Regions from separate parts of the Streptomyces sp. 4N124 genome, predicted to be linked through region 3. Evidence: riboswitches for the same ligand, from Rfam matches in the RefSeq annotation. Region 3 holds a riboswitch; each other region holds the start of a gene.

Region 1 (4,206 bases), on a different contig from region 3:
GGGCGTACTGCGCGTGGTTGGTGTCCTGGTACTCGTCGACCATGACGTGCCGGAAGCGGCGGCGGTAGTGCTCGGCGACGTCCGGGAAGGCGCGCAGCAGGTTGACCGTCGTCATGATCAGGTCGTCGAAGTCGAGGGCGTTGGCCTCGCGCAGGCGCGACTGGTACATCGCGTATGCCTGGGCGAGGGTCTTCTCGAAGCCGTCGGTGGCCTGGGCGGCGAAGTCCTCCTCGTCGATCAGCTCGTTCTTGAGGTTGCTGATCTTGGCGCTGAAGGACTTGGGCGGGTAGCGCTTGGGGTCGAGGTCCAGGTCGCGGCAGACCAGGGCCATCAGACGCTTGGAATCGGCGGCGTCGTAGATCGAGAAGGATGACGTGAAGCCGAGCTTCTTCGACTCGCGGCGCAGGATGCGTACGCATGCGCTGTGGAAGGTCATCACCCACATCGCGTTCGCGCGCGGGCCGACGAGCTGCTCGACGCGCTCCTTCATCTCACCGGCGGCCTTGTTGGTGAAGGTGATCGCGAGGATCTGGCCGGGGTGCACCTTGCGCTCGCCGAGCAGGTACGCGATGCGGTGCGTCAGCACGCGCGTCTTGCCGGAGCCGGCGCCGGCCACGATGAGCAGCGGGGAGCCGGAGTGGACGACGGCCGCTCGCTGGTTCTCGTTCAGCCCGTCCAGGAGCGCGGCCGGGTCCACCGCCGGGCGGTGGGCGCCGTCCCGGTAGTACGCGTCCCGGTCCGGCGGCGCGTCGAACTTCCCGCCGAACAGATCGTCCGGAACCGGCTCCGGCACATGATCGTCCTCGGGCGGCGGCGGGGGTTCCTCCGCATGGGCCCGCGGGGCCTGGAGGTCCGCCAGGAAGCTGTCATCAAAGAGGCTGCTCATCGCTCTCCGAGTTTAGGGCGCCCCACTGACAGCCCGCCGCCGCCCTGAGAACATCGCCGAATTCCAAGCCCCAAGGGTCTCAGAGTGTGCGAACCCTCAGTCGGCCCAGAAGAAGGCCGGCCGGCTCAGAAGCCGAGGATCTTCCAGACCTGGCCGCCCGGCGTCCTCCCCTGCCCCAGATCCGTTCCGTCCCGGTCGGCGACGGACCAGGCCGAGACATAGACCTTGCCGTCGTACGGGTCGACGGCCACGCCCGCCGGGAACGGCACCTTCACGTTCGTCCGCTTGCCGTGGGAGACCTTGGTGACGACGCCGGCGAAGAGCTGGCTGACGTACAGGTCGCCCTTGTCGTTGACGGCGAGGCCGGTGATCGAGCCGAAGCCGGACTTCCAGCCGAGGATCTTGCCGGTCCAGGGGTCGACCTGCCACACGCGCGCGGTGGGCTTCTCGGTCTCGCCGTTGAGCTCGCCGACGTAGAGCTTGCCGTCGGGGCCGAGCACCAGGGAGGTCGGGACGGACTGGTTCTTGTCGTGGTCCGGGAAGACGGTGAAGGGGCGGGCCCGGCCGGACGGCGAGACCTCGATCAGGTCGTTCCCGGCGGCGTCCGCGACGATCTTGCGGCCGTCGGGGAGCGCGAGGACGGCGTACGGGTTGGACTCCACGGATGCCTTGTGCGGGTTGTGCTTCAGCTCTACGGCCGCGATGTCCGCGGCGATCTTCGCCTTGCCGTGGGTGATCTTCAGCAGCTTGCCGAGCTTGTTCCAGGGCGGCGTCGTGGGCACTCCGGCTTCCGGCGGGGCGAAGGTCTCGACGCCCCAGAGCTTGCCGTGCCGCGCGGAGACGCCGTCGACGCCGGTCGCGAAGCCGCCGTCCGGGGCGGCGGCCGAGGGCAGGCCCTGCACCACCCTGTAGTGCTTCCATGCGCCCCCGTTCCAGTAGATCTTGGTGACGGCCGACGAGAGGCCGATGCAGGTCTCGCCCTCCGGCCCCTCCCCGATGCACTGCTTGCCGCCGCGGCCGGCCTCGGCGACGTACAGGCGCCCGTGGTCGTACGACAGCTGGCGCGGATTGTCGAGGCCCTTCGCGATCACGCGGACGACGGGTTTGCCGCCGGTGTGGCTGTCCTGTCCGGCGCCTGCGCTCGCGGGTGCGATGCCCGCGGTGGCGGTGAGTGCGACTCCTGTGGCGATGACGAGTGCGGTGCGTGTCCTCATGGCCGTACTCCCTCTCAGCCGCCACGGCTCCCGACCGTGGCTGGCTGGAAGCTACCGCCCCGAAGCGGGCGGACGCTGTCACTCCGGACAAAATACGAGCAACTCGCCGCAGACCCCTGCGTATTGACCACGGCGAGCGACGCCCCAGGCTAAGGTCACGAAAATGTATCGGGCATTTCGCCCATCAACCTTCACAGGGGCCACACGAGTTGGCTAGCGTTCCTCCAGGCCGCACGACCCCTACCGGCGAACGTCGCCGGGCCGTACGGCCTCCGCCGAGTCCGGCGCGCCCGCTGGGCAGACCGGAGCCGGGGACCCACCGAACTTGGGGTGAATCGACCGGACTTCCCTTCGGGAAGCGGTCGTAGGGCAACCCTTCCGAACCACCCGCCCGAACCCGACAGCTAACTCGGTAGGCGGAAGATGGAAGGAGTCGCCTCCCTTGGCGTCGCACCGCAAGTCGCGTCCTTCGGGTTCGCGCGTCGCAGGCATACGGACCCCCGCCCTCGCCACGGCGGCCCTCACCTCCGTGGCCCTGCTGTCCCAGTCGGCCAACGCCGCTCCCCCGGCCGACGACAAGCCGAGTCTCGAAGAGGTCGAGAAGAAGGTCGACGACCTCTACCGCCAGGCCGAGTCGGCGACCGAGAAGTACAACTCGGCGAAAGAGAAGACCACCAAGCAGCGCAAGCGCGTCGACACCCTCCTCGACGACGTCGCGCAGCGCACGCAGAAGCTCAACGAGGCGCGCGAGGAACTGGGTTCCTTCGCCTCGGCCCAGTACCGCACCGGCGCCTCCGCCCCCGACACGGCGACCTTCCTGCTCGCGGACACCCCGCAGGACTACTTCGACCAGACCCAGCTGATGGACCGGATGACCGGCCGTCAGAAGGAGGCGGTCGACGACTTCGTCACGCAGCAGTCCGCGACGATGGAGAAGCGCCGGGAAGCCACCGCGAGCCTGGAGACGCTCACCGAGTCGCAGGGCGACCTGAAGACCGCCAAGACGACCGTCCAGCAGAAGCTGGCCGACGCACGCGAGCTGCTGTCGAAGCTGACCGCCGAGGAGAAGGCGCGGCTCGCGGAGATCGAGCGGCAGAAGCAGCAGGAGGCCGAGCGCAAGGCCGCGGAACTCGCCAGGCAGCAGGCCGCGGCGGAGGCGGCGGCCCAGGAGGAGGCGCAACGGCAGCAGGAGAGCGGCACCGGCACGTCGGAGTCCTCCGACACCTCCGTGGCCGACTCCTCGTACGCCACGAAGGCCGAGAAGGTCCTCGCCTTCGCCCGCTCCACGATCGGCAAGCCGTACGTCTGGGGCGCCACGGGCCCCGACTCCTACGACTGCTCCGGCCTCACCCAGGCCGCGTGGAACGCCGCCGGCATCTCCCTCCCGCGCACCACCTGGGACCAGGTGAACGCCGGCACGACCGTCTCCCTCTCCGCCGCCCAACCCGGCGACCTGGTCTTCTTCTACGACGACATCAGCCACGTCGGCATCTACATCGGCAACGGGATGATGATCCACGCGCCGAAGCCGGGGGCCTATGTGCGTGAGGAGTCGATCTACTACGACGGTGAGTCGTCGATCCACAGCGTGGTACGGCCCGCCTGACAGGACAGGGACGCGGCACCGGGGTTTCCCGTGCGCACGCGCTCGTGCGTTTTCCGTACGCACGCGCGCGTGCCCCGCTCTCAAGGCGCGTGCCGCTCCCTACCATCGGGGCCATGCCCCGCCCCTCTCCCCTCCGCGCCTGGTGGGCACAGCGCTCACCGGCGGCCGGTGCCGCCGTGATGGCGACCGGCATCGTGTCGGTCGGTCTGCATCTGACGGGGTACGAGGTCCTGTCCCGTATCGCCCTCGCGGTGGCCTGCGCGGCGTGGCTGGGGCTGGCCGCGGACTTCGTCGTACGGCTGCTGCGGCAGCGGGAGAGGTGGGTCGCCGAGGCGGCGACGCCGGGCGCTCTCACCGCCGTGGCGGCGACGACGGTCCTCGGCACCCGCTTCTCCGCCCTGGACTGGCAGCCGCTCGCCGAGGCGCTGCTCGCGCTGGCCGCCGTGCTGTGCCCGGTGCTGCTCGTCGCCGTCGTACGGCACTGGCGGCGGCGTATGCCG
Region 2 (4,206 bases), on a different contig from region 3:
TGGGCCGCCGAGTCCCGCCTCGTGCGCTCCGACCTCACCTACGGTGAGAAGGTCATCGGCAGCCGTCGCGGACATACCGGACATCAGCACCTGCCCTGGGTCGCGCTGGACGCCGACGCGACCGAGGAGCGCGGCGAGGTCTATGGCTGCGCGCTCGGCTGGTCCGGGTCCTGGCGGATCGCCGTGGCGCAACTCGCCGACGCGCGCGTGCAGATCACCGGCGGCGCCGGTTACGACGACTCGGGCCTGCTGCGACTGGCGGCGGGCGAGTCGTTCACGACGCCCGTCTTCGCCGGCCTGTGGAGCGACGCCGGCTACGGCGGGGCGAGCCGCGCCTGGCACGCGTACCAGCGGACGTATGTCATTCCGGACGCGGGCGAGGACCGGCCGGTGCTCTTCAACTCCTGGGAGGCCACCGAGTTCGAGATCTCCGAGGAGCAGCAGCGGGCGCTGGCGCGACGGGCCGCGGGCATGGGCGTGGAGCTGTTCGTGGTCGACGACGGCTGGTTCGGGGCGCGGACCAGCGACCGGGCCGGGCTCGGCGACTGGACGCCCAACCCCGACCGCTTCCCCGGCGGGCTCAAGCCGCTCGCGGACCACGTGCACGGCCTCGGTATGCAGTTCGGTATCTGGGTCGAGCCCGAAATGGTCAATCCGGACAGCGACCTGTATCGCGCCCATCCTGAATGGGTGCAGCATCAAATCGGGCGCAAGCGGACGGAATTCCGCAATCAGCTCGTACTGAACCTCGCCCGCGACGACGTTCAGGAATACCTCTGGGAGCAGCTCGACACGCTTCTCTCCAGTGCCCCGATCGACTATGTGAAGTGGGACTTCAATCGCTGCTTCACCGATGCGGGCTGGCCGGGAGAGGCGTATCCGCAGCGGTTGTGGGTCGACCATGTGCGTGCGCTGTACGGCTTGTTGGACCGGCTGCGGGACGCGCACCCCGGCGTCGCCTTCGAGTCCTGCTCGGGCGGCGGCGGCCGGATCGACCTCGGGATCATGAGCCGTACGGATCAGGTGTGGACCTCGGACAACACCGACCCGCTCGACCGGCTCGCCATCCAGCACGGCTTCAGCCAGATCCACCCGGCACGTGTCATGGCCGCGTGGGTCACCGACAGCCCCAACGTCCAGCTCAACGGCCGGGTCAGCTCGCTGCGCTTCCGGTTCGTGAGCGCCATGGCCGGAGTGCTCGGGGTCGGCGGTGACCTCACCGAGTGGACGGACGACGAGTTGGCCGAGGCTCGGAACTGGGTGGGTCTCTACAAGGAGATCCGGCCCCTCGTGCAGCGCGGCGACGTCTACCGGCTGCGGCCGCCGCAGGGCGGGCTGAGTGCGGTGCAGTACGTGCTCGGCGACGAGACCGTCGTCCTCGCCTGGCTCGAGGCGCAGCGTTACGGCGAACCCGTTCCGGTGGTGCGGCTGCGCGGCCTCGACCCGACAGCGTCGTATGAATGCCGCGAAACGGGCGAAGTTCACCGGGGTGCGGTTTTGCTGCATCACGGGTTGTGCACGGGGCTGCGTGGCGACCTTGATGCGACGGTTCTCCGGCTGCGTCGCATCTGAGTGATCTGTCCGAATTAGGATCTTCGTTCCAACTCGCTCTGGAATAAAGCGTCCTGGGGAGAAGCTGCGTGAGCAGCGTCATATTCGTGACCGAGCGTTGTCCGTCATGTTCACGTAATTCAGGTGTTTTTCCAGGGGATTTGAATGCGCCGACCGGGGCGGAATTCACGGAGGGTGACTGGGTTTTCTCGCAAGGGATCAAGAGAAACGCGCAGCCATGGAACCTCTTGCTTGTCCCTTTGCGTCTTGGTCGCTTACGTTCGCCACCAATCCGGACGGACGCCCAATCCTGCCGCCGCCCGGAGACCGCTCAACTCACCCGTGAACGGCAGGAGCGGGGGACCCACAGGTACAACCGCCTGTTCCGGTCTCCGGAACGGCTAGGGGTTAAGTCGCCACCGCGCGGCCGGACATCTCCAGTCCGCACCCGACAGCTCACCTCGTAGGCGCCGGAGAGGAATTCGTCATGCCCGCGAAGGGTAAGCACCGCCGTCCCAAGAGTCATCGCTTCACCCGCTCGATCGCCGTCGCCGGAACCGGTGGCGCCGCGCTCGCTCTCCCGCTCCTGGGGGCCACCGGAGCGCATGCCGCTCCCGCCAAGTCGGTTTCGGAAAAGGCCGTTCAGTCGGTTCCGAAGACCGAAAAGAAGGCTGCCGAGAAGACCGCCGCCGCGAAGAGTTCGGGTGTGCGGACCTATTCGGTGCGGGCCGGTGACTACCTCTCGAAGATCGCCGACGAGCAGAATGTCAGCGGTGGCTGGCAGAAGCTCTATGCGGACAACCGTGAGGCCGTCGGCTCGGACCCGGCGCTGATCCACCCCGGCCTGAAGCTCTCGATCGGCAAGAAGGCCACGACCGGTTCTTCCAAGTCGTCGTCCTCTTCGTCGGCTTCGTCTTCGTCATCCTCTTCTTCGCCGAAGTCGTCCGGTTCTTCTGATTCATCTGGTTCGTCCGCTTCTGGTTCGTCGAAGTCGTCCTCGAACACGGCGACCACCCAGTCCTCCGACACCACGAGTACGGCCGGCGGCTTCACCCTCCCCGTGGCCGGTGCCAGCGTCGGCACCCCGTACCGCATGTCGGGCAGCATGTGGTCCAGCGGGTACCACACCGGCGTCGACTTCGCCGCCCCGAGCGGCACCCCGCTCAAGGCCGTCGGCGCGGGCACGGTCGTCTCCGCGGGCTGGGCCGGCTCGTACGGCAACCAGGTCGTCATCAAGCTCGCCGATGGCTACTACGCGCAGTACGGCCACCTGTCCTCGCTCTCCGTCTCCAGCGGCCAGAGCGTGACCGCGGGCCAGCAGATCGGCCTCTCCGGCTCGACCGGCAACTCGACCGGCCCGCACCTGCACTTCGAGATCCGCACCACCCCGGACTACGGCTCGGACGTCGACCCCGTCGCCTACCTCCGCTCGAAGGGTGTCTCCGTCAGCTGACACCGGCGCCTGAAGCGTCCCCCACGCCACCGAAGGCCGGACCCCGATCCCCGGGTCCGGCCTTCGGTGTTGGCTGTGCGGTAACCACGGTCGGGACATATTCCTGAGTTGGCGAACACTTTAGGAGTGGCTTATCTCACCGTCCGTCAACCCCTTCCTACGGTCGCGTAGCTCACATCCGAAGGTGAATCATGGGCCGACGTGGCAGACGATTCGAAGAATGACATCAGATCAGTGATCGGGTCGTACGTGGCGGTGGGGGACAGCTTCACCGAGGGCGTCGGCGACCCCGGCCCCGACGGGGCGTTCGTCGGCTGGGCCGACCGATTCGCGGTACTGCTCGCGGACCGGCGGCCGGAGGGCGACTTCGAGTACACCAACCTTGCCGTGCGCGGCAGACTCCTCGACCAGATCGTGGCCGACCAACTCCCGCGGGCCGCCGAACTCGCCCCGGACCTGGTCTCGTTCTGTGCGGGCGGCAACGACATCATCCGGCCCGGAACCGACCCCGACGAGGTCGCCGAGCGCTTCGAGCGGGCGATCGTCCGGCTCACCTCGGCCGTCGGCACCGTCATGGTGACGACCGGCTTCGACACCCGGGGCGTCCCGGTGCTGAAGCATCTGCGCGGCAAGATCGCCACCTACAACGGGCATGTCCGGGCCGTCGCCGACCGGTACGGCTGCCCGGTACTCGACCTGTGGTCCCTGAAGACCATTCAGGACCGGCGGGCCTGGGACGACGACCGGCTCCACCTCTCGGCCGAGGGGCACACGCGCGTGGCGCTGCGCGCGGGCCAGGTCCTCGGGCTTGATATCCCGGCCGACCCCGAGCAGCCCTGGCCCCCGCTGCCGCCGCGCGGCACCCTCGAAGTGCGGCGGGACGACGTCCACTGGGCGCGCGAGTATCTGGTGCCGTGGATCGGGCGGCGGTTGCGCGGGGAGTCGTCGGGCGACCATGTGACGGCGAAGGGCACGCTGTCGCCGGACGACATCAAGGAGCGGATCGCGTCTGTGGCCTGAGCTTGTGGATCGAGGGGCGGTGGGCGGCCAGGCTCACCGCCCCGACGCCGTGAACGCCTCCCGCTCCAGCCCCAGTTCGCGGGCGAGAGCGTCATCCACCCATTCCTGCGCCCGCGCGCGTGACACCGCTCCGGTGTAGGCGGTCATCTGTACGGCGAGTCCATCGAGGAGGGCCGTGAGGC
Region 3 (4,206 bases):
GCTCAGCCCGAACGGCCCGACGACGGTCACGAGGGGTCTCCTGTCTGCTGGTGTCCACTGGCGTTTACACGGTTTGTCGATAGGTCGCTGCCATCACTCAAGTCAGCGTATCCGGTCACCTTTCGATCACCGATGCCCACCCACCCGTGCAGCACGGGCGGTATCGGATCACGACCGGTATGTTTTCGATCATCTGAAAAGAATGGATATCTATCGACTTACCCGGAAGTAGGGAGGTGTGTCCATGAACATCCGTACGTCCTTCCCCTACGAGACGACTCATGAGGACCTCCGTATCCCCTTGTCGGACGGGACCCTGCTCTACGCGCGCGCGTGGCGCCCGCTCACCGACGAGCCCGTACCGGCGCTCCTCGAATACCTTCCGTACCGCCTGACCGACTGGACCGCTCCCCGCGACTTCCAGCGCCACCCCTGGTACGCGGGCCACGGCTACGCCTCCGTCCGGGTCGATGTGCGCGGGCACGGCAACAGTGAGGGCGTCCCGGGCGACGAGTACGCGGTGACGGAGCTGGCCGACGGGGTCGAGGTGGTCAACTGGCTGGCGGCGCAGCCCTGGTGCGACGGCAAGGTGGGCATGTTCGGCATCTCCTGGGGCGGCTTCAACTCCCTCCAGATCGCGGCCCTCGCGCCCGAGCCGCTCAAGGCGATCGTGACCGTCTGTTCGACGGACGATCGCTATGACAACGACGTGCACTACATGGGAGGTTCCGTCCTCGCGGTGGACATGCACGCCTGGGCCGCCGCCATGCTCGCCTTCTCCTCCCGGCCGCCCGATCCGCGGCACGTCGGCGAGGCCGCCTGGCGCGAGATGTGGGTCGAGCGCCTGGAGGCCGTCCAGCCCCTCGTCCACACCTGGCTCGCCCACCAGACCCGGGACCGCTACTGGCGCCGTGGCAGCGTGTGTGAGGACTACGGCGCGATCAAGGCGGCCGTCCTCGCGGTGGGCGGCTGGCACGACCCGTACCGCGACACCGTGCTGCGGCTCGTCGAGCACCTCCCACCCGATCGCGTACGAGGACTGATCGGCCCCTGGTCGCACCAGTACCCGGACCGCGGCCTGTCGCCCGGTCCGGCGATCGGCTTCCTCCAGGAGACTTTGCGCTGGTGGGACCACTGGCTGAAGGGCAGGGGCGCACTCCCCGAGCCCCTGCTGCGCGCCTACGTCACCGACTCCCACCGCCCCGCCACGGTGTACGGCACCCTGCCCGGCCGCTGGGTCGGCGAGCCCGCGTTGCCCTCCCCGAACGTGACGACGGTGACGTACGCCTGTCAGGGCGCCCCCGTCCTCGTACGGTCGCCGATGCACACCGGGGTCGACGCCGGCCGCTTCATTCCCTTCGGCAACGATGCCGACCTGCCGCCGGACCAGCGGGAGGAGGACGCGCGGTCGGTGTGCTTCGAGTTTCCGGTGGCCGAGGAGACGTGGGTGCTGGGGCGGGCGCGGGTGGGGCTGCGGGTGACTGCCCAGGCGCCGCGGGGGCAGGTCGTGGCGAGGGTATGTGACATAGCACCGGACGGCTCGTCGACCCTGGTCACGCGCGGAGCACTGAACCTCTCGGCACGACAGGGCCGCGACCGGACCGTGCCATGGACGCCGGGCACCACCGAAGAGGTGACCTTCGAGCTGAATGCCGTCGGCCACGCCTTCCCGCCCGGCCACCGCATCCGGCTCGCCGTCTCCTCCGCGTACTGGCCGTGGATCTGGCCGCAGCCCGACTCGGCGGCGGGCTTCACCCTGGACCCGGCGGGCAGCTTCCTCGAACTGCCCGTACGGAAGCGCGAATTCGACCGTAATATCCGTTTCGAGGAACCCGAGCAGGCTGAGCCGCTGGGCGTCAACTTCCCCGCCACGCTCGACGAGCCGCGCCCCGGACGCCTGGTGGTGCGGGACGTCGCGCGGGGCACGTGGCGGCTTGAGGTCGACCCGAGGTACGGCGGCACGCGCGCGTACCCCGACGGGCTGGAGTCCACCGAGGACGCGCTGGAGACGTACACGATCGACGAGACGGACCCACTGTCGGCCCGCACCCGCTCGGACTGGTCGATCCGGTTGCACCGCCCGGAACAGGGCTGGGACACCACGGTCCGCACCCGCTCGGAGATCAGCTGCGACGGGGACCACTTCACCACCTCCGACGAGGTGATCTGCACGGAGGGCGGCCAAGTCCTCTTCCATCGGACCTGGGAGAAGCGCATCCCGCGAACGGCCGGTTGATAAAGCCCTCTTGGTCCGATTGCCCGTTTTGCCGCGCTTGCGGACACGCGTGACGTGACTCACGTCCCGACCTGCACAGAAAACACACAGGCATCCGCCGATCCGCCTTTCGCCATGGCCAGTTGGGCTTGGCAACCGCAAAGGATCAAGCAGCACATTCGCCCCACACCAAGGTCAATAGGTGCGATGTGTGAATCCGGTACTTGTTTCGGACATGTGCTCTCGCATACGTTCCCGGCCTGTCGGGCGGACGCCGAATCCTGCCACCGCCCGAACGACCCATTGACCAACTCACCGCACGGCAGGAGCGGGGGACCCAGGTAAGCCGCCGGACCGGACACCGTGCCGGGACGGCTCGGGGTGAAGCCATGCCCGTGAGGGTGTGGCCGGGCACCTCCCAGCCCGAACCCGACAGCTCACCTCGCAGGCGCCGGAGAGGAACTTCGCCATGGCTGCAGCCGGTAAGCACCGCCGTACCAGAACCGCTCGCATCACCCGCGCCATCGCCGTCGCCGGCACCGGCGTCGCCGTCCTCGCGCTGCCGGTCATCGGCGCGACCAGCGCCTCGGCGGCCACCCCGACCGTGGCCACCGCCACCTCGCTGGGCTACGCCGACACCCTCGACGGCTGGATCCGCGCGTCCCTCCAGGTGATGGCGCAGAACGGCATCCCCGGGTCGTACGACGGCATCTACCGCAACATCATGCGGGAGTCCTCCGGCAACCCGGCAGCCATCAACAACTGGGACTCCAACGCCGCCGCGGGCACCCCGTCGAAGGGCCTCCTCCAGGTCATCGACCCGACCTTCGAGGCCTACCACGTGGCCGGCACCGCGTACAACCCGTACGATCCGGTCGCCAACATCACCGCCGCCTGCAACTACGCGTTCCAGCGGTACGGCTCGATCGACAACGTCTTCGGCGCGTACTGAGAACTACCCCGTCGGGAAGAGACGTTCGAGGACGACGGCGATGCCGTCGTCCTCGTTCGACAGGGTGATCTCGTCGGCCACCGCCTTGAGTTCGGGATGGGCGTTGGCCATGGCGACGCCGTGCGCCGCCCAGTCGAGCATGGGGATGTCGTTGGGCATGTCCCCGAAAGCGATGGTCTGCCCAGGTCCCAGCCCCAGATGCTCGGCGGCCAGCGCGAGACCGGTCGCCTTGGTCACCCCGCATGGCTGGAGTTCGACGGTCCCGGGCCCCGACATGGTGACCGTCGCGAGTGAACCCACCACCGCGCGCGCCGTCGCCGCCAACTCATCGTCGGACAGGGCGGGATGACGCAGCAGCACCTTGCTGATGGGCGCGCACCACAGGTCGTCGCGGCGCCCCACGCGTACGGCGGGCAGGGTCGGGTGGGGCATCAGGTACCCCGGTTCGATGAGCGTGAGCCCGTCGACGCCGTCCTGGTCGACGGCTGCGTACACCTGCCCGATCTCCGCCTCGATCTTGCCGAGCGCGGTCTCGGCCAGCTCCCGGTCCAGCGTGACGGACCACAGCAGACGGTCCGCGCCGGCGTCGTACACCTGCGCGCCCTGTCCGCACACCGCGAGCCCCTCGCTGCCGAGGATGTCGAGCAACGGCCGCACCCTCGGGGCCGGCCGCCCCGTCACCACCAAGTGCCGGGCGCCGAACGCCGTCACCTGCGCAAGCGCGGCGAGCGACCGGTCGGAGAGCGTGTCGTCGCCCCGGAGCAGGGTGCCGTCCAGATCAGTGGCGATGAGTGAATATGCGATGGGTGCGGCCATGATCAGAGAATACGGACAGAAAGCCCGACCGACTCGACGCGAACAGGACGCCTCCTACGGTGACTTGGGCCGGAGAGTCCCCGTTTCACTCCCTCGGGACGCCCCCGGAGCGAATGACACCGTGACGCCGTGACGTCTCCTTCCCCAAGGCACCTCCAGAAGACCGCCCCCGCCGTCCGGAACGGCTTCGGCGACGTCGCTGACCTGCGGCTGCCGTAGCAGG

What was found. Region 3 has a riboswitch for cyclic di-AMP ahead of ACTWQO_RS24350 (transglycosylase SLT domain-containing protein). Riboswitches for the same ligand answer to the same signal wherever they lie in the genome.
Region 1: linked by a shared signal. The riboswitch ahead of ACTWQO_RS44155 (NlpC/P60 family protein) and the one ahead of ACTWQO_RS24350 (transglycosylase SLT domain-containing protein) in region 3 are both predicted to bind cyclic di-AMP.
Region 2: linked by a shared signal. The riboswitch ahead of ACTWQO_RS35685 (LysM peptidoglycan-binding domain-containing M23 family metallopeptidase) and the one ahead of ACTWQO_RS24350 (transglycosylase SLT domain-containing protein) in region 3 are both predicted to bind cyclic di-AMP.

What each region holds. Positions count from the first base shown of each region.
Region 1 is NZ_JBQQBS010000081.1:14,883-19,088, reverse strand. It holds gene pcrA (DNA helicase PcrA) at 1-886, opposite strand, end outside; gene ACTWQO_RS44160 (ScyD/ScyE family protein) at 1,012-2,100, opposite strand; cyclic di-AMP (ydaO/yuaA leader) riboswitch at 2,364-2,534, shown strand; gene ACTWQO_RS44155 (NlpC/P60 family protein) at 2,543-3,706, shown strand; gene ACTWQO_RS44150 (tellurite resistance/C4-dicarboxylate transporter family protein) at 3,820-4,206, shown strand, end outside.
Region 2 is NZ_JBQQBS010000048.1:42,876-47,081, reverse strand. It holds gene ACTWQO_RS35690 (alpha-galactosidase) at 1-1,572, shown strand, start outside; cyclic di-AMP (ydaO/yuaA leader) riboswitch at 1,870-2,034, shown strand; gene ACTWQO_RS35685 (LysM peptidoglycan-binding domain-containing M23 family metallopeptidase) at 2,039-3,004, shown strand; gene ACTWQO_RS35680 (SGNH/GDSL hydrolase family protein) at 3,239-4,024, shown strand; gene ACTWQO_RS35675 (TetR/AcrR family transcriptional regulator) at 4,058-4,206, opposite strand, start outside.
Region 3 is NZ_JBQQBS010000024.1:121,583-125,788, reverse strand. It holds gene ACTWQO_RS24360 (polyprenyl synthetase family protein) at 1-30, opposite strand, end outside; gene ACTWQO_RS24355 (CocE/NonD family hydrolase) at 245-2,236, shown strand; cyclic di-AMP (ydaO/yuaA leader) riboswitch at 2,519-2,681, shown strand; gene ACTWQO_RS24350 (transglycosylase SLT domain-containing protein) at 2,685-3,167, shown strand; gene ACTWQO_RS24345 (HAD family hydrolase) at 3,171-3,983, opposite strand.